DNA from 2 places in the Brevibacillus sp. NRS-1366 genome. Region 2 is predicted to be linked to the other one. Evidence: riboswitches for the same ligand, from Rfam matches in the RefSeq annotation. Region 2 holds a riboswitch; the other holds the start of a gene.

Region 1 (10,270 bases), on a different contig from region 2:
TGAGGGTTTTACCAAGGATAAACCTTATGGATAATGTTTTTTCTTTGTATGAAGAGAAGGTAAAAAGCGACAATATTGGGTTGTCGCTTTTTACTTACTAGACAGAGGGCGGAGCGGGAGTTTATGGCTCGAACGATGGTCTTCCTAGGATAAAGGATCCACTTAAACTGAGCGATACGCAGGGGATTGGGAGGTTCGAGGGAGCCAACTATATAAGGGCGAAAATGTCACGAATGAAAATTTTTCAATCGTCGATGAAATCGGAACGTTAACCGGTGATACGGTAACCATTTTTCTCGGGAATACGCGTATTGCTACGAATGTAATAAAGGATGACGGCACAAGGGCGATCGGGACAACGGTAGCCCCTGAAGTTGAGCAAGCCGTATTGAAGGAAGGACGCACCTATGTTGGTGAGGCGGAAGTAGTCGGTGTTTTGAACCAGACCGCGTATGAACCAATCAAAAACAGTGCGGGAGAAATAATCGGGATCTGGTATGTTGGTGTCCTTAATACCCCGTATGAACTACTGGTCAAGTCGATGCAAAACAAGCTGATCCTATTTCTGGGCATCGAATTGCTGGTTACGAGTCTGGTGATCTGGTATGTGACCGCCGGAAAATCAAGTCTTTGCTTGAGGTAACCGTGGCGACCAATCGCATCTCGAATGGGGAGCTGGGGATTGCAGAACTGAAAATTCGTTCAACCGATGAAATCGGTCAGCTAAGCGGTTCGGTCAATTCAATGGTCAAGCAGTTGAGGGAGGTCATTCTCAAAATCAGCAAGGCATCGGAAGTAATGGCGGCATCCTCTCAGGAGCTGTCGGTAAACATGGAGCAAAGCGTCCGCACTACTGAGCAGATTGCGCATTCGCCCCAGAGAGTGGCTGCTGGTGCCGAAGAACAGGTAAACCATATGGATGAAGTAACGGTTGCCGTTCACCAAGCAGCGGCTGGGGTAAAGCGAATCGTTGAAAATAGGGCAGAAATGACGGATATGATGGAGACAACGTTAACCTTATCGGAGAATGGGTCGACGATGGTGAATCAAGTCAGGGGCAAAATGAGCGATATTCAGCAAGCGGCTGAACGGACGAAAGTTGATAGTCAACATTCTGGGAGAACGATCGCAGGAAATCGGCGACATTGTCCAGATCATTTCACAGATTTCCAATCAGACCAACCTGCTAGCTTTGAATGCCGCGATTGAGGCGGCGCGTGCGGGAGAGATGGGGCGCGGTTTCTCAATAGTAGCTGAAGAGGTACGCAAATTGGCGGAGCAGTCCGAGAATGCGGCGGTCCAGGTAACCTCATTGATTACGATCGTTCTAAAGGATATTGAAGAAGCGTGTACCTCTTTGAAAGTTGGAGAAGAAAAAGTGGAAGAGGGACTGAAGCAGGTAGAGCAGGTTCACGGAGCCTTTTATGAAATCAAGCAGGCAGTCTCTCGGGTGACGGGAAAAGTGCAGGAAATTAGCACGTCTATCAAACACATCTCAGGCGGAACCATCCAGATTGAGTCGGCAATGGAGACAATCAGTCAAGCAGCCGAAGAAATCGCGAGTGCAATTGAGCAAAACTCTACAGCCAATGAAGAGCAAGCAGCAGGGATGAATGAGATCGTGACTTTTACCCAGGCGCTTGCAGAGCTGGCTGAGGAAATGCAAATGCTAGTAAATCGATTAAGGTGTAAGGTTACATGTGTCTCTTACATAGTTTTTGTTAAGGGTTTGGGTGCAAAATCGACAGTCATTGGGCTGTCGCTTTCCATATCCCCGATTTTCTTTCTCGAAAAGTGATGCAGATGATTAGATGATTAGTCGCTAGATTCCAATTCCACCTGCAGCGCTCTTTCAGCACCGTTTCCTTTCTTCCACGTAACGAGAGCGTCGTAGGAAGAGTCGTTCAACTGGGGAACGGTCACCTCTAACGTTTTGTTATCAAGCCATTGTATTAGATGAATCGGCCAAATAAAGGAATCTACTTCAACGAGTTGATTGACAACATCACTTGAACATGCCACTTTTGCCGCTTCTAGTCTTTTTATATCTACGACAAATAAGTTATTTCTTACAAGCTCAGTACCTTCATTTCTGCCTAAAACAATACCCAGCATTTTTTCATCAGGTGAAAACAATGCTTTCTGAAAAATACTAGATGAACCGAATGGAAGCGTCTTGATCTCGTCGTTTTTGATTTGGATGAGCACGTGATTACATAACTTCACGCCACAAGAATAGCTGATATCGGCAAATAAACCTACTGTCTCAGATGCAAAGGATCTAATGACAATACGCTCCAATTCTTCTTGTCGCTGCGCTGCATCATATTGAATGAGATATTCACGTAGGGATGGAATCTGGTCTACGGATACTTTTATTTGTTTGGAATCAAAGGAGATTGTTAGTTCCTCTATTGCTTCTACGATGGGAGCATCTGGTGGGGGAACAGATTCGTTCTGATCGGTTTGATTCATACAGCCAGATAAATCAAGGAGAAGCATGGGGACGAATAAAAAAAGCTTGAACCATTTGTTCATGAAAGATCACCTGTAGTTTTGCACTTAGTTAATCAGAGACTCGAAAATTGTGCCGTTAAAGGTAAAGGTAGATGATGCTTGCTTAAAAAAAGAGGGAGTCTTTGTGTCATCGACAGAGCGCTTGTACGTGGTAGTGAAATAGTGAAGATTCTCTTCGAAAATATGATAGGAACCTAGCTGGGCATAGTATTCATCTTGAAAAGTGGAGGTTTCTTTGAGCGTACCTGACCAGGCTTCTACTAACTGGCCTTTATCCATAAACCACAGTACAGCAATTTCTACTGAAACACCGGTTCCGCCAGTACGATGCACGGTTTGATATAGTTTCTTACCATGTAAGTAAGTGATAGGTTGTTCTAAGTCGAGTTTCTCAATTTTCCAGGGCTGCTCTGTCAGTAGTTGATACTGACCATTCTCTTGCTTGTCAAAAAGAAAGAAAGATCCGATATGCACACCGCCTGTCAAGGTTGCTACCACTTCTAATGCATCGTCATCGTCGAGATTGGTTGTTTGAAAAGTAAGGTGTTCAAAATAATGATCTTTCTTTTTGCTTTGTTGCTGGATCCATTGCTTAATTTGATCCTTACCGATTGTGGTGGGGTCCTGGATTTTCAGCATTTCTGATGAAAAGGTTTTTGGGGATGAGAAAGCAGTAAGACCAATTACAATTCCAAAAATGATGGCAAAAGAACCTATTATTCTTAGCAAGAGCTTTCACCTCTGCGATCTTTAACGATAATTTCCTATCCTACATGAAAAGACGTGCAAGTAGGAGAATATGTCACCAGTAGGAATTATTTGTAGCAAGACGGACTGTACCCCAGGCACAATTACCGTTAGGATAGGAATAATCAATTTTGTCGCAATTAACCATATAGGAGGTACCAGATGAATCGACCATTTCGCAAAGCCATCATTTTTGATATGGATAATACCCTTTTGCAATCAAAAATCGACTTTCTGGCGATGAAGCGGGCCATTTTTCAACTATGGGTGGAAAACGGCATATGCGACCCGGCGCTTTCGTGGGAGAACCATACCGCATCGCAATTGATTGAGATCGGGAGACGGTCGGAAAAAATGACGGCGGAGCTGGAGGCGCACATGTGGGAGGCCGTGACTGCCATCGAAAAAGCAGGGATGCACCAAGCTGTATTGGAAGCAAATGCTGCGGAAATACTAGAGCAATTGCATCAAAACTATTACCTCTTTATATTGACTAATAATGCTTATGCGGCAGCCCAAGAGGCGTTGAAAGAAACAGAGATTATCCATTATTTCGACGAGGTCGTGGCGCGCGAGCAGATGACTACGCTAAAGCCATCGCCAGCGGGGATAACCTATATTCTGGGGCGATACCCTGACTTGCCTGCTTCTGCCTGGACGATGATCGGCGATTCCTGGATTGATGGCAAAGCGGCACAGGATGGCCGCGTACGATTTATCGCCTATAACGGAAATCCGCTGGATATGGAGCGTCAAGGTGTGGCGCCGCAAGCGTTTATTTCGGATTTGCGCGAGCTGCTGACTTTGGATTTAGGGGAATAGGCAGCAGTTATTTCCATATAAATTTCCATCACAAACAAAACTGTTAGTTCTGATTAAAAGTGTGGTATACTTTGCATAACTGAATACCAGCCTTCAGGGTAGGGTGCAATTCCCGACCGGCGGTAATGACGAACGCACGTCTGAGCCCGCGACTCGCTATTGGTAAAATGGATAGCGACTGACTTGGTGCAAATCCAAGGCCGACGGTAAAGTCCGGATGGGAGAAGGTATTTGGAATGGTCTTTTAGATGTTTTTTAAAAACATCCTAGCTGTTTTTTGCAAAAAACGGTTAAAAAAGGCTTTTTTCGAGGTGCCCTGAGGAGATATTATCCTCGGGCATTTTTCATTTTCGGCGGACGAGGCCACGGAAAAGAAGGCAGACAGCTCAACGTAACTTCATACGATACGATCTTCAGGGCAAGGTGTAATTCCTGACCGGCGGTGACGACGCTAACCGCGTCGCAAGCCCGCGACTCGCTGACCATGCTGGAAAAGCGACTGATCTGGTGCAATTCCAGAGCCGACGGTATAGTCCGGATGGAAGAAGATAAAGTGTGCTTTCTTCATTTGTTTTTTCGAAAAACGAGTGAAGCAAGGCTTCTTTCCTCATGCCCTGAAACGATTGAAGTTTCCAGGGCTTTTTGCTTTGGCTGGAATCAAGCGAGGAAAGGAGAGCAAGATGGAGCAAGACAACAAGTATATGGCGTGGGCACTGGACCTGGCACGGTCAGTAGCGGGACAAACATCTCCAAACCCGTTGGTCGGAGCCGTTGTGGTCAAAGATGGTGCTGTAGTCGGAATGGGTGCACATCTGAAGGCCGGAGAGCCTCACGCAGAGGTACACGCGCTGCGAATGGCAGGGGAGCGGGCAGATGGTGCTACCTTGTATGTCACGTTGGAGCCTTGCAGTCATCACGGTAAGACACCGCCGTGCGCTGACGCAGTTGTGGCTGCAGGGATTAGCCGAGTCGTAGTCGCGACATTGGATCCCAACCCACTAGTGGCGGGAACCGGGGTACAGAAGCTGCGCTCTGCCGGCTTGGACGTGACGATCGGGACCTTGGAAAAGGAAGCGAAGCAGCTCAATGAAGTCTTTTTCCATTACATCACGACAAAGCGTCCGTTTGTTACCGTCAAGACAGCGAGTACATTGGATGGAAAAATCGCCTCAGTAACGGGTCACAGTCGGTGGATTACAGGAAGTGAAGCTCGAGCCCAGGTACATGAGCTGCGCAGACAATACGATGCGATATTGGTTGGGGTCGGGACTGTTTTGGCTGATGATCCGGAATTGACTTCCAGACGAGAGGGAAAGCTTTATGGTCGACAGCCGATACGCGTTATTTTGGACAGTCATTTACGCACACCTATGACAGCAAGGGTGGTCCAAGACACAGAGAAAGTACTGACCTGGATTTTCACAACAGTATCAGCGTCAACGGAAAAACGCGAAGCGCTCCTAAAAAAAGGCATATCCGTGATCACTGTCGCTGAACCGATGATGGTGGAGGCTGTGCTGGAGGAGCTGGGAGAACGGGGGATTACCTCATTGCTGGTGGAAGGGGGAGCAGAAGTCAACGGCTCCTTTTTACAAGCGAGGGCAGTCCAAAAGGTCGTCAGCTATGTCTCACTCAAACTGATCGGCGGCAGCGACGCTCCATCGCCATTTGGAGGAAAAGGCTTTTCGACCATGGATGAAGCAGTGGCGCTTTCAGAGATACAGATTGAACAAATAGGAGAGCAAGACATTCGAATCGTTGGTTACCCGAAGTGGAGTTGATTCGGATAAAACAGAGAGGAGGTTTTGTATGTTTACCGGACTGGTAGAAGAGATTGGTGTGTTGGAGGCAATTACGGGTAACGAACAAGATAGTCGACTCGTCATTCGTGCCGAACGTGTTCTGAAAGGGGTGCAGATAGGCGATAGCATCGCAGTCAATGGCATTTGTCTGACAGTCACTTCGCACACATCACGTCACTTCAGTGTGGATGTGATGCCTGAGACGATGAACAGAACGAGCTTGCGCCTGGCAAGGCCTGGACAACGGGTAAATCTGGAGCGAGCGATGCGATTAGGTGATCGGTTTGGTGGGCATATCGTCTCTGGTCATATCGACGGTACAGGGACAATTCTCGCGCGCGAGCCGCATGCAAATGCTGTGTTGTTTCGCATCGGAGCGACCTCGGACCTCTTGAAATACATCATCGGGCAAGGTTCTATTTGCATAGATGGAATCAGCTTGACAGTCGTTGCTGTCGATGAATCCAGCTTTTCGGTCTCAATTATTCCGCATACGCTGGCAGAGACCAGCTTGCAAGATAGACGTATAGGAGATCGGGTAAATTTGGAAGCGGACGTCATCGGAAAATACGTGGAGCGTCTGTTAGGGTATCAGCGATCGCCCGCGCCAGACCAACGGGACAAAACACCGAGACTCAGCCTGGCTTTCTTGCAGGAGAATGGATTCGTTTAATTTAAGGAGGGAGAAGCATGTTTCATCTAATAGAAGAGGCGCTGGAAGATTTGCGCCAAGGCAAGGCGGTTATTGTCGTAGACGATGAAGATCGGGAAAACGAAGGTGATTTTATTTGCCTCGCAGAAGCAGCCACGCCAGAAATGATCAATTTCATGGTCACCCATGGAAGGGGGCTGGTCTGCGTTCCGGTAACACAGGAACATGCAGATCGCCTGCAACTCAAACCGATGGTCGAGGCCAATACGGATAAGCAAGGAACCGCTTTTACGGTTTCTATTGATGAAATGAGTACGCACACAGGAATCTCGGCGCAAGAGCGATCCCTCACGGTGCAAGCAATGCTGGATGAAACCAAGGGAGCGGACGATTTTCGCAGGCCTGGCCATATTTTTCCTCTCATCGCCAAGCCGGGCGGTGTGCTGCGCAGGGCTGGCCACACGGAGGCAGCGGTCGATCTTGCTACATTAGCGGGAGGATTTCCAGCGGGGGTCATTTGCGAAATCATGAATGAGGATGGCACCATGGCCAGACTGCCTCAGCTAGAAGAAATCTCCAAGCGTTTTGGTCTCAAGCTGATTACGATTGCAGACTTGATTCGTTTTCGCACGAGAACAGAATCGCTTGTAAAGCGGGAGATCGAAGTCAATTTGCCTACGATGTACGGAGATTTTCGGATCGCTGCTTATACGAATGAGCTGGACGGAAAAGAGCATGTAGCATTGATCAAAGGAGAGATTTCCCCTGATGAACAAATTCTCGTCCGCGTGCATTCCGAATGCTTGACCGGGGATGTCTTTGGCTCTCATCGCTGCGATTGTGGTCCTCAGTTGCATGCTGCACTTGAGCAGATAGAAGCGGAGGGACGGGGTGTCCTTTTGTATATGCGGCAAGAAGGCCGCGGGATCGGCTTGATCAACAAGCTCCGCGCCTATCAGTTGCAAGAAGAGGGCCTCGATACGGTTGAGGCGAATGTAAAGCTGGGCTTTGCTGCCGACCTGCGTGACTACGGAGTAGGGGCACAAATCTTGCGGGATTTGGGTGTGCACCGGATGCGTCTGTTAACCAATAATCCGCGCAAAATCCGTGGATTGGACGGCTATGGACTAAAGGTAGAAGAGAGAGTGCCGATCCAGATGCCAACACATCCGCACAACAAACGCTATCTTTCTACCAAACAAGATAAATTGGGTCACTTGCTGCACATACAATCATAAGGAGTGTTACGACATGAAAACATTCGAAGGGCATTTAGTAGGCACAGGATTGCGCGTAGGAATTGTAGCTGGACGCTTTAATGAATTGATTGTGAGTAGGCTTGTCGGGGGTGCCTTGGACGCCTTGAAGCGTCATGGAGTGGAAGAAGAAAATGTCGATGTAGCATGGGTGCCGGGCGCATTCGAAATCCCGTTAATCGCCAAAAAAATGGCCGAGTCTGGACGCTACGATGCTGTGATAACACTGGGCGCAGTCATTCGCGGTTCGACTCCTCACTTTGATTACGTTTGCAATGAAACGGCCAAAGGAGTGGCTTCTCTCTCCCTGAGTACCGGGATTCCTGTTATTTTCGGTGTGCTGACAACAGATAGTATCGAACAAGCTATCGAGCGGGCTGGCACAAAAGCAGGAAACAAAGGGTGGGAAGCAGCGGCGTCAGCCATCGAGATGGCAAACCTGTCCAAGCAATTTGCATAATAAGGGTTGCTTCATCCCTGTGATAGAGAAGGTAGATGCCATGGCATCTGCCTTTTCCTTTTGGATAAAATTGCCATCGGATGGTCACAGATAGAAGGATTTTCCTGTAGAGCTTTGGGGGTCGCCAAAAGAGTGGTGGAGAAAACAAGTAAGGAAGCTGACCTCAGCATATCATCTGATGGCAGAGATCCGCTGGAAGTGTTACCGTTCGCAAAAGCTCTTGCCTCACATGATTTTGATAGTGCGATGAACCGTATATTACGAGGGCATACACTTTTGCTCTTTCCCATGCTGAATCTTTTTTTGGAAGTCAATACGTTTCAAGTCGAGCACCGGGCCATTACACAATCGGAAACGAAGCAACGGTCCTGGGTCCGCAAGATTCGTTTATCGAGATGCTGCAAATCAATATTTCGCTGCTTCGGCGCAGATTGGTCACGCCTTCTTTGAAAAGATGTACGCGATTGGTACGGAAGCACACAATTTTCCGCAATTCGGGCTAACCAATAGACCGGATAATGCGACGGCCGCACTGCTGGACGGGCGGATTCTGCTGCCGCCTGCCCTCCTCACGATCCTTTTTTGAATCTCGCAGCAAAGTTCCATTTCCTCCTGTTCTAGAGGTTTTGTTCATGGAATTGGTCATTGAAATCCTGCGGGAGGCGGGAATACGAAATTGCTAGAACAATCGCTTTACCTCCCGCCAGATTGCTCCAAGCGTCTGCCGATTCCACTTGCGCCATTTACCGAACAATAGGGTAGTCAAAGTGACAAACATGATCTCTTGATCTTTCGTATAAGGATACCAGTTGACCTCGCGTTTTCGCGTACCGGGATCGTGAATGACAGAGATGATATGGGTAAAGGCATGCAGACCAGAAGGACCACGATATCTGCCGATGCCACTTTGCTTAACGCCACCGAATGGAAGGTGAGGATTGGCATAACTGATGATGACGTCATTGATGCAGACGTTGCCACTCTCCAGTTGCTCTGCTACACGCTGTGCTTTTTCCTTGTTTTGGGACCAGAGGGAAGCGTTCAGGCCATAAGGGGTGGCATTCGCTAATCGGATAGCCTCCTCTTCCGTTGAAAAGGTCATGATCGGCAGGATGGGCCCGAAGGTTTCCTCTTTCATGATTTTCATTTCTGGGGTGACCTGAGTGAGGATAGTTGGCGTGATAAACATGCTATCAGAAGAAAAGTGACCGCCAGTAACGGCTGTTGCTCCAGCGGCAATGGCTTCTTCCACATGCTCGCGAACAATCCCGATTTGTTGGGGAGAGGTCATTGAGCCAACCTCTGCCTGGTCTGGGAAGCCTTGGCGCAGCGCGATCGCCTTTTCTGTAACCCGCTTTAAAAACTCAGGATAGACATGCTCATGGACGTACAGACGCTCGACGGACATACAGACCTGCCCCGAGTTGGTAAAGGCTCCCCAAACCGCGGCATTGGCTGCCCGTTCCAGGTGAGCGTCTTCAAAAACGATCATGGAATCCTTGCCGCCCAGCTCCAGCTCTACAGGAATCAGGTTCTCGGCTGCGGCAGCCATGATCTTTTTCCCGGTGGCAACTGAGCCTGTGAAAAAGATTTTAGCAGGACGCTCCGCTACTACTGCTTGCCCTACCTCGCGTCCCCCATGCAAGACGGATACGACGTTATCCGGCAAAGGGACGGCGCGAAACAACTCCTCGATCAAAAGCCCTGTCGATGGAGTGATTTCCGATGGCTTCAAGATGACAGTATTGCCTGCGACAAGTGCTGACAACACAGGAATGACGGCTAGCTGGAATGGGTAGTTCCACGGAGAGATGACAGCAACGACGCCCATCGGCTTGTAGTGGATGTACGATTTTTTGGGCCAAAGGGCCAAGGAAGTAGGTACTCTTTGAGCAGACAGCATATTGACGGCGTTTTTCTCATAAAAGCGAATCGTATCAACCGTTACAAAAATTTCGGTCATATATGCTTCCAATGAGACCTTGCCTGTCGCTTGACTGATTTTTTGCGCCAG
Region 2 (10,270 bases):
GCAGGGGATTTTCACATGACTAGTATCATTACCGAATTTCCAAGACCCCTTTACCGCCACGAAACGCGTGCAGGAAAGGAATTTGGCCAACCGTTACGAACCCATAGCGGCTGTACACCCTCTCCACCCGTTCATTAATCGGGCACACCCAGAGCTCAGATCCACCAGATCGAACAAACAGCTCCTGCGCGTGTCGAAGGAGGTAGCCAACAAGACCTCGTCCTCGATACCCAGGGAGTGTTGCCACATTTTCAATCCGCACAATCTCTCCTAACCGTAGCAAGCAAAGTGACGAGGCAGCCTTACCATCTACGCGCAGCAAATAATGTTGAAAGGCATTTCTCTTCCGCCAAGCTCTGGTACAGACTCCACAAGCAGGCAATCGTTGTAGTTGTCCATGGTGACAGGCTCGATCGTGATACTAGGTGACGGGTCAACTACCGCAAACTCATCCTGCCACAACTGGATGGACGAGGGCAAAGATTCAATCCGAAAGCCATGGCGTTGCAACACTTCCAACAACCTATCTTGATTTTCCGAATGATAGATGTACAAGCGTGGAAAAATTCCCTTCTCCTCAAAAAAGGTGACGACCTCATTCACGATTGCCTCTGCCTTTTGCCCTTCTGTAACAGGTACTGATAGATGAGCGTGGTTTGCGTCATAATGCTTTTGTATGCAATGTCTGATTTTTCAACAATCTGCAGCAGTTCACGACTCATGCAGCGTTTTTTCCTGGGCACCGACTTGTTTGTTCACATGGCGAGCAACAACAAACAGATAATCGGACAAGCGGTTGAGATATTTGACAACAGCTTTGTTGACTTGTTCCTGCTGCGCTACATGAACGGCTTTGCGCTCCGCTCTTCTGACGATGGTACGAGAAACATGGAATGCAGCAGCCGCAGGATGTCCTCCGGGCAGAATGAAGTTGGTCAGCGGCGGTAGATCAGCATCGAGCGTGTCAATCTGTTCTTCCAGGAACGTAACGTCTTCTTCGGCAATCGGCCAGCCCACTTTTTTTCCTTCCGGTGTCGCCAGCTCCGCTCCTACATGGAACAATTTGGTTTGAATGATATGAAAAACATCGTGCAGCTCTTTCCACTCATCTGATTCTGGCAAAAGGGATAAAGCTAGCCCGATTTGTGAATTTGCTTCGTCACACGTTCCATAGGCCTCCACACGGTCTGCGAATTTGGGTACGCGGACACCCGCTACCAGCGAGGTTTCCCCTTTGTCTCCCGATTTCGTATAAATCTTCATCCATTTCCCTCCTCATTCCCTATTTCTTAGGCAATCGACCTTACAAAGCTTCCGCGACGATAATCAATTCCGAGCTGCCGGCATCAAACGGCGTCTTGGCAAACGAGCCATATCGCTCTTTGACCTTAAATCCGTTCAAGCGCAGCAGATGATGCAGCTCTGCAGGAAAAATGTAACGCAGTGTAAAACGTCCCGTGACTCGCTCCGTCACCAACCCCTGTGCATTTGAGCGCTCGTAGATCCGGGTCACCTCAGACAATTGCTGGAAGTGGTCATAGCGAGTATAATCCCACATCGCTACTTCCTCACCCGACGGTAGCTTGTAGGTTCCACGCAAGGACATCTTCTCACTTTCTTCATGAAAGTGATTCATCTTGGGCACAAACACGTTCATCACGAATTTGCCGCCTGGCGCCAAGTGCTTTCGGATGCAGGTCAGAGCTTTCATTTGCTCCTGGATGTGCAGCAGGTGTAGAAACGAACGGAATGGAATCATGATGAGCGAAAAGGACTCACCCAGATCAAACTGGCGCATATCCCCCTGCAATAGCTTCAAACCAGTCGCGACTCCCTGCTCCTGTGCCTTTTTCTCTGCTTTGGCCAGCATTTCCTGGGATAGGTCGACTCCGGTAACGTCAATGCCTGCCTGGGCCATCGGAATCGAAATCCGTCCTGTGCCACACCCAAGCTCGAGTACTTTGCCTCCGGCGAGTTTGGCCTGCTCCATATAAAATTCAACGTCTCCGTTTACGCCGTGCTGCGTCAAATCGTAATAATCGGCCCACTGATACATATTGCCCATACGGTCCTCCTATGCTTGCAGTTCTTTTGATTGGAGGTATGCCATAACGAGCTTCGCTGTGTTGTCGAGTGCTTCTTTATGTGTCCGTTCATGGGAATGGGAAGCATCGACACCAGGTCCAATCAGTCCATGCACGATATCGTATCCAGCACGAAGCGCCGCACTCGCATCCGAGCCGTAGTAAGGATAAATATCGACCTGATAGTTCAAACCGTTTGCTTCTGCCAGCTTGGTCAAATGTGTGCGCAATCCGTAATGGTACGGTCCAGAGGAATCCTTGGCACAAATGGAGACACAATATTCATCTGTCGTCTGTCCATCGCCGATCGCTCCCATATCCACAGCCAGATACTCCACGACATCGGCTGGGATGCTGGAATTGCCACCGTAGCCGATTTCTTCATTGTTGCTGATGAAAAAGTGTGTAGTGTACGGCAGCTTCTCCCCTGTTTCGCAGAGCGATTTCAGTACGCCAAGCAGGATGGCAACACTCGCTTTGTCGTCAATATGGCGTGACTTGATGAAGCCACTTTCAGTCACAGTCACCCGAGGATCAAACGAGACAAAATCGCCAACCGAAATACCGAGAGCCTGCACTTCCTGCTTGTTGGTCACTTTTTCATCCAGGCGCACTTCCATGTTTGTATCCGTCCGTTCTGCTTTGCCAGCTTCCCGACCGTATACATGAACAGAAGCCTTTGTAGACAAAATGGTACCAGTCACTAAGCGCCCGCTGCCTGTTTCCACCACGCAGTGTTCCCCTTCCACTGCATTGAATTCAAATCCGCCGATCAACGTCAGCTTCAAGCGGCCATTGCTCTTGATCTCCTTTACCATGGCACCCAATGTATCGACGTGGGCAGTGAGCAATCGAGCTTTTTGTGTGTTTTCTCCCGGAACGGTTGCAATCAAGGCTCCCTTGTTCGTGCGCACAAACTCAGCGCCCAGCTTTTCCAGCTCCTGCGCCACCCATGCCATCACTTTTTGGGTATTGCCAGATGGACTGGCGATTTTGGCTAATTGGCAAAAAGACTCCACTACATACTCTGTTGACACGCTCATCTTTCGTTCCTCCATTCGCGGACAGCGATCATTCGTCTTCCTAATTACTTTTTTAGTTCTTCTTTAATAAATTGGAGCACTTCCTGTACGTGTCCCTTTACTTTTACCTTTGGCCATGCTTTGGCGATCTTGCCTTCTTTATCAATGACAAACGTGGAGCGTTCGATCCCCATATACTCCCGTCCGTACATTTTCTTTAATACCCATACCCCATAGGCTTCGGCTACCTCGTGGTCAGGGTCCGCCAAGAGCGTAAACGGCAGCTCATGCTTGGCAATAAACTTATCATGTGATTTCACAGTATCCGGGCTGATTCCCAGGACGACTGTATCCAGTTCGGAAAACATAGGGTGGTAATCACGAAAATCGCATGCTTCCGTTGTGCAACCCGGTGTCATATCTTTTGGATAAAAATAAAGCACAACATTTTTTCCGTGAAACTGGGAAAGTGAGATCGTCTGATTATCATTCGCCTGCAAGGTAAACAGAGGCGCAGCTTGTCCGATTGCGGCCATGCTATCCCTTCTTTCGACAAAAGTCCTGGAATTTACTTGTCCCATTTTACCACAACCTGACAGTCACTTCATCTGTATACACGTTGCGCTTTCAATCAGAAAACGCTAGAATTAATTAAGAAAAATTAAAAAACCTCTATCGAGGAATGCACCAGTGAAGAGCGACCGTGTCGGATCATGGCCTGCTCGCTAATGAGCAACCTTGTTTTGGAGGAAGGTTTTACTGAAGTAATGCCGGGTGCGAACGCAAAAGGCACCTTGTTATGCGTTCCGGAACGTTTAAGTAACGTAGCACTCACATTGTGAAATACTTAAACATTCCTATACGAAAAAAATTTGGCCTAGTCAGTTGGATGGTGAGAAATGCATGAAAGAGTTTTTTGAGGTAACGGACCCCGAAGCACTAAAATCCCTTGCCATAGCCGAACGAGTTAAGATTTTGGAACTTTTCGAGGATTTGGAGCCACGGACAGCCAAACAAATCGCTACGGAACTGGGCGAAAACGCTGCTCGTCTTCACTATCATGTGAAGGAATTAGTACGCGTTGGTTTGTTGGAACAGGTAGATACTCGCGTAAAAGGTTCCATCGTTGAGAAATACTACGAGCCGGTTGCCAAGGTGATTCAAGTAAAGCTTCAACTCATGATTGAAGAAAATGCACAACAATTGAGCGACGTCATGTTTACCCCTTTCCGGACCACGGAAAAGGATCTCATGCGCACACTCAATCGTTTTGTAGCAAGCGATCGGGATGTACGTAAGGAGTACAAGCATACCTTCGCGTTCAACCTGACTGAATTTTATTTGAGCCAAGAAGAACGCAATCAACTGGTTGAAGAAATTAGTGAACTGCTTCACAAGTACAAAGGCCTTAAAAACGAAGAAGGACGCCGCAAGTTCAAGTTTTTTGACGTTCTTTTTCCATTGACTCCTGCTGATCCGACAGATGATCCAGAAGAACCATTTAACGATTCAGAAGAGTAATAAGTACACCCAAGAAAACCATCGAGTGAGATGGTTTTCTTTATTGTCATCCAATAGGAGGACTGCCCATGCGTACGATCTTGTTTGATTTTGACGGCACGGTTGCGGATACACTTCCTCTCATTTTTACTGCTTTTCGCTCTACCTTCCAGCATTATTTACAGGAGCATTACACCGATGAACAAATTGTCGCCCTCTTTGGCCCCACAGAGACCGAGATTTTGAAAAACAAGCTTCCGGATCACGAACACGATGCTGCCCTGACCTATTTTTTCGATGTGTACACGGGGGAGCATCAACGTGTGCAAAATCCAGATGGAATTGTTCGCATGCTTGAGGCTTTTCAAACTGCCGGCATCAAAATGGGCATCGTCACGGGAAAAGGGCGCAAAAGCGCAGATATTTCACTCTCTGCCTGGGGACTGGAGAAGTATTTCGACGTTGTCATTACAGGCGATGAAGTCACCCAGCCCAAGCCTCATCCAGAAGGGATTTTGGCAGCGCTGCAGCAACTAGGGACCACTCCAGAAGAGGCAATCTTTGTGGGAGACAGCGATGCTGATGTCGTGGCAGGTCGGGCCGCTGGCTTGCGAACGGTAGGAGTCGATTGGCTGCTCGTCTCACAAAAAGCGGGCAGCTTTGATCCAGCGCCTGACTTCCTGTTTACGGATGTCCAGGATTTTACGAAATGGGTGCTCGCTCACATCTAGTATCGCGTCAATAAAGAAAAGGGTGCGTTCTCACGAGCCTGAAGAACACACCCTTTCGTTTGACTAATACGCCCGTCCGAACCAGACAGTATGCTGCGCCTCTTTTCCACAACAGATGCAAGTCTGTTTCGTTACTGGCGGCTCAAACGGTATATTGCGGGTCGTAAACTTGGTTTCTTCCTTCACTTGTGCCTCACACTGATCATCCCCACACCAGCCTGCGAGCACCCAGCCGCTCGTCGTATTTTCGCTCTCGCTTTTGGCGATATGGGCCGACAATTGCTCCAGCGTATCCATATCCAGATGGGAGTTGGCATCTCGATAGGCCAACGCTTTCTGGAACATGTTTTGCTGAATCTCCTCCAGCAGTCCGATCACTGTCTGTGCAATTCCCTCCAGAGACACCGTTACTTTCTCCCCCGTATCTCTGCGGGCGAGGATGACTTGCCCGTTTTCCACATCGCGTGGGCCCAGTTCCAGACGCAGCGGTACTCCGCGCATTTCCCACTCGTTGAATTTCCAGCCTGGCGTTTCTTCGCGCAAATCAGCACGGACTCGCACGCCTGCGGCTTTGATTTCGTCAAAGAGCGGATCGAATGCCTCCATCACTTTTTCGCGCAGCTTCATCGGGCCAACCGGGATCATAATTACTTGTGTAGGAGCCATCCGCGGTGGCAGCGCCAGACCGCGATCATCACCATGGACCATGATCATGGAGCCAATCAGGCGAGTCGAGGATCCCCACGATGTCGTATGGACGTACTTGAATTGGTTGTCGCGATCCAAGAACTTGATCTCAAAGCCGCGCGCAAATTTATCCCCCAGATAGTGGGAGGTGCCTGCCTGCACGGCTTTTCCATCCTTCATCATCGCTTCGATCGAATAGGTGTCCACTGCACCCGCAAAACGTTCACTCGGTGTTTTTTGTCCCTTCCAGACCGGAATGGCCAGCTCCTGCTCGACGACCTCTCTGTAGATCTCCAGCATTTGCATCGTCTCTTGACGGGCTTCTTCTTCTGTTGCGTGAGCCGTATGACCTTCCTGCCATAGGAACTCCGATGTTCGGAGGAAAGGCATCGTCCGCTTTTCCCAGCGGAATACGTTTGCCCACTGATTGATCAGGATAGGGAGATCGCGGTAGCTTTGAATCCACTGGCTGTACATATGGCCGATAATCGTTTCCGACGTAGGGCGCAGCGCCAGCTTTTCCTCCAGCTGCTCTCCACCCGCTTCTGTCACCCATGGCAGCTCTGGATTGAAGCCTTCGATATGCTCTTTTTCTTTTTGGAAAAAAGACTCAGGAATCAACATCGGAAAATAGGCGTTCCGGTGGCCCGTTTCCTTGAAGCGCTTGTTCATCGCCTCCTGGATTCGTTCCCACAGCTCAAACCCGTCCGGCTTGAATACGATACAGCCGCGCACTGGTGTATAATCCATTAAATCCGCTTTCTTGATTGCGTCGATGTACCAGCGCGAAAAATCTTCAGCCTGTGGCGTAATCTCTTTTACAAATGCTTTTTCCTCTTTCATCGATATTCGCTCCTTTTTTGGCTTTGCCCGGACTTTTTGAATTCTCTTTTGGAAATGCAAAAATCCCCCATCCCACAATAGGGACGGAGGATCAACATCCGCGGTACCACCCTGATTGACTGAAACACAAAACGTTCAGTCCGCTCAAAAGTCCCGATAACGGTGGGGCATCCGGCATGGCTCTTCGCCAGCAGCTTGGGGGTGGGGTGCAGGTATGCCTGTGTATCAGCCTTCCAGACTAGAGCTGACTCTCTGTGACCAGGGGATAGCTGCGGGTCCTTTCATTGCCTTTATTTTTACGTAAGTCTTATTTAAATAGATATGTTAACAAGTCACGCAGCTCTTGTCAATTTGTGGCACGTACAGCGATTCGTGAGCCGAGCTTGACGTAGATCGGATAAGCAACCAAAGAAATGACAGCACCCTTGAAAATGTTAAACGGCACGATACCTACCAAGACGAGTGACCAGATGCTTGTCGCGTTGAACATTTGGAGCAGTTGCTCAATCGGCATTTGATACAGGACAGCGTAAGCAGGCAGCAAAACGTAAGCATTGGCGATTGCCATCACGATTGTAATCAAGAGCGTGCCGAGTGCAAGACCTGTCAGGAAACCTTTTTTCCCCAGGCCCAATCGCTGCATATAAATCGCTGGCAGGATAAAGCTGGCTCCCGCGATTACATTGGCAAGCTCACCGATTAAAAGGCCATCTGTATTTTTAAAGAGCAGGTGCAGCGTATTTTTCAATACCTCAATGATGATGCCTGCTATAGGACCGTACATGAGTCCCCCGATCAAGGCTGGCAGCGTACTGAAGTCCAGCTTCAAAAAACTGGGCGTCAGCGGAATCGGAACCTCCAAGTATTGCAAAATAAAGGCAACCGCAGCCAGCATCGGAATCGTCACCAGCCGTTGGGTTGAGCGCGAGCGTGAAGTATGCAGCGCTGTTTCTTTCATGTGTACCATCTCCTCAGCTTATTCTCCTTCTTGAGGAATGGCAACAGCAATCGTGATCCACACGTCCTGACGCTTTGCAAACGAACAAAAAACCCTGAGGAGACGTCGTCCTCAGGGCTAATGCAGGCGTATGACAAAAGCACGCGCAAAAATGGGTACAAGAAACAATAGGGCGGTTTTTTCAAACCCAAAGTACCCCTGCGTCCCATCCCGTTTGCACAGGCAAACAAGCACGTGTGTAAAACGTACTGTCGTCATCCTTCTCCCATCCAGACTGTACTGTCGGCTCTGGAATCGCACCAGATCCTGCACTCCGTCGCTACTTACAAGCTCGGGAGGCTCGCGGGCTTAACACGCACAAGGCATGATCACCGCCGGTCGGGAATTTCACCCTGCCCCGAAGGAATGTGTAGTTGTATAAAGCATATTATACTGCTGTTTTTTGATTTGACAATAGTGGAAAGTGGCAAAACGACACTTTCAACACGTTTTTCCGATGTTTTTAGTCGGAATAATAGTTGCCTTGACCAAAAAGAAATAGACCGCCCTTGAGTTGACAGCTCTGCGGTCTATTTCACATCCAGTATTGAGCCGCCACCTTGTGAGAAGCGACTATTGTACAGACCGTTCCGGTTGCAGCCGGGCGGTCTTTTTTTGTTACATGCCTACCTTACTCTTAAAATGCTTCCCTATATAAGGTATGCCCTACAGGGGTGCCTTGATTCTCGTCCCTATGACCCCGCTCCCCTGTACTTCGTGACACCCCAGTTCCAAACTAACAAACCGATCCCAAAAAAGATGACGGCCATCAGTGGCGTAAGTGCCGCGTACGTATACCAAACTTCTTTGCGCAAAAAGTAAGCTGCCGGATAGACACCGACAAATGCAAATGGCAGTACGTAAGTGAGTACAAAGCGAATGACCTTGTTGTACACATCCACCGGATAGCGCCCGTATTGCTGAATGTTGTAAATCATCGGGGCAATCCCTGTGCGCGAGTCGGAGAAAAAGCTGACGGCCGCGATCGCTGTGTACACTCCCCCATAGATCAGGGCACCACTAATGACAAGCCCAATAAAAATGAGCGGGTCGTACCAGTAAAAGGACAGCTTGAGCGAAATGGCCGCGTAGCCCATAATGATCAACCCTGTGATAACACCAAAGATACGGTCGGGAGCAATGGATTCCAGACAGACCTGAGCCAAGTTGTGAATCGGTCTGGTCAGGATGCGGTCCATCTCCCCGCGGATGATGTAGCGCTCGTTGAAGTCCCAGAAGCCAAAGAACATCGAGAATAGCGCATACGGAACCAGAAAGAATCCGTAGATGAAGATGATTTCGTCGCGCGTCCACTCCTTCATCATCGGAACATGTGTAAACACAACGATAATAAACACCAGATTGATCAGCTCAGAAATCAGATTAGAAACCAGATCGCCGAGGAAATCGGCCCGGTAGGCGAGCCTTGTCTTAAAATACTGACTCAGGTAGTCTGCGAAAATGCCGATGATATGCTTGATGTTTTGCATGATCTACCCTCCTTGCACGACCAGCTTGCTTTTGGCTCTGCGCCAGAGAAGCAAGATGGGAACCAGAATCACGACCATCCAGATCACCTGAAATCCGATCAGCTCCCACGCCCGGGAAGGAGTGATCGCCCCTGTAAAGATCAAGCTGGGGTAGTAGTTAATCGCCTGAAACGGTAAAAAGCCCATAACAGTCTGTGCCCATCCCGGAAAAAAGCTGATCGGCAGCACGAGACCGGACATCAGGTCGACGACGACCCGCTTCGCCCGCATCATGCCGTCATTGCGGAACAGGAAAAAAGTGAACAAACCCGTCAACAGGTTCACCTGCGTGTTGATCAAAAAGGCAAACATCAGGCTTATGAGATACAAGCCCCATCCCGTCGCAGTAGCCGGGAAGGTGAACGGTATAATCAGGCTAATGAGGAAGATCCCTGGTCCGGCGAAAAACAGAAACCGGAAAATCCCTTCCCCGAATGCCTGCGCTGTTTTCACGGAAAGATAATTATAGGGTCGGATCATTTCGATCGCGACCTTGCCCTCTCGCACGTCTTGGGCAATTTCCGTGTCGATATTGTTGAAATAAAAAGCCCGAGACATCCAGGCAATCGCCACATAAGAGGTCATCTGCTCAACTGACAGACCGCCTAGCTGCTGCTGCCCGCCGTAGATGGCTCCCCATAAAAAGTAGTACGCTCCGATATTGATCGCGTAGATGATGATGCCGCTATAGTAGTTCACCCGGTAAGCCAGCATGGTCAAAAAGCGCATGCGAATCAGTTCCATGTACAGCTTACGCATGGCTTGCTACCTCGCTGTCTGTCGAGTAAATATTGCGTACAATGTCCTCCGTGCTCGTTTCCAGAATTTTGACGTCACTGACTTCAAAAGTAGACATGACGGTGGACAAGACAAACGG

What was found. Region 2 has a riboswitch for FMN ahead of ACIFQN_RS25565 (ECF transporter S component). Riboswitches for the same ligand answer to the same signal wherever they lie in the genome.
Region 1: another riboswitch for FMN. It lies ahead of ribD (bifunctional diaminohydroxyphosphoribosylaminopyrimidine deaminase/5-amino-6-(5-phosphoribosylamino)uracil reductase RibD); the one in region 2 lies ahead of ACIFQN_RS25565 (ECF transporter S component).

The regions. Positions count from the first base shown of each region.
Region 1 covers NZ_JBITPN010000021.1:965-11,234, reverse strand. The annotation lists gene ACIFQN_RS14270 (Fic family protein) at 1-34, shown strand, start outside; partial or broken gene ACIFQN_RS14265 (cache domain-containing protein) at 218-643, shown strand; gene ACIFQN_RS14260 (HAMP domain-containing protein) at 646-1,209, shown strand; gene ACIFQN_RS14255 (methyl-accepting chemotaxis protein) at 1,100-1,798, shown strand; gene ACIFQN_RS14250 (hypothetical protein) at 1,816-2,538, opposite strand; gene ACIFQN_RS14245 (hypothetical protein) at 2,563-3,246, opposite strand; gene ACIFQN_RS14240 (HAD family hydrolase) at 3,427-4,086, shown strand; FMN riboswitch at 4,172-4,319, shown strand; FMN riboswitch at 4,492-4,640, shown strand; gene ribD (bifunctional diaminohydroxyphosphoribosylaminopyrimidine deaminase/5-amino-6-(5-phosphoribosylamino)uracil reductase RibD) at 4,767-5,867, shown strand; gene ACIFQN_RS14230 (riboflavin synthase) at 5,896-6,561, shown strand; gene ACIFQN_RS14225 (bifunctional 3,4-dihydroxy-2-butanone-4-phosphate synthase/GTP cyclohydrolase II) at 6,579-7,778, shown strand; gene ribH (6,7-dimethyl-8-ribityllumazine synthase) at 7,792-8,256, shown strand; gene ACIFQN_RS14215 (hypothetical protein) at 8,652-8,759, shown strand; gene ACIFQN_RS14210 (spore germination protein) at 8,775-8,939, shown strand; gene ACIFQN_RS14205 (aldehyde dehydrogenase family protein) at 8,936-10,270, opposite strand, start outside.
Region 2 covers NZ_JBITPN010000038.1:49,475-59,744, reverse strand. The annotation lists gene ACIFQN_RS25615 (GNAT family N-acetyltransferase) at 29-322, opposite strand; gene ACIFQN_RS25610 (hypothetical protein) at 310-603, opposite strand; gene ACIFQN_RS25605 (hypothetical protein) at 600-722, opposite strand; gene ACIFQN_RS25600 (cob(I)yrinic acid a,c-diamide adenosyltransferase) at 712-1,263, opposite strand; gene ACIFQN_RS25595 (class I SAM-dependent methyltransferase) at 1,304-2,065, opposite strand; gene ACIFQN_RS25590 (M42 family metallopeptidase) at 2,075-3,127, opposite strand; gene bcp (thioredoxin-dependent thiol peroxidase) at 3,172-3,642, opposite strand; gene ACIFQN_RS25580 (helix-turn-helix domain-containing protein) at 4,010-4,627, shown strand; gene ACIFQN_RS25575 (HAD family hydrolase) at 4,696-5,337, shown strand; gene proS (proline--tRNA ligase) at 5,401-6,867, opposite strand; gene ACIFQN_RS25565 (ECF transporter S component) at 7,214-7,825, opposite strand; FMN riboswitch at 8,079-8,234, opposite strand; gene ACIFQN_RS25560 (ABC transporter permease) at 8,557-9,354, opposite strand; gene ACIFQN_RS25555 (ABC transporter permease) at 9,358-10,152, opposite strand; gene ACIFQN_RS25550 (ABC transporter ATP-binding protein) at 10,145-10,270, opposite strand, start outside.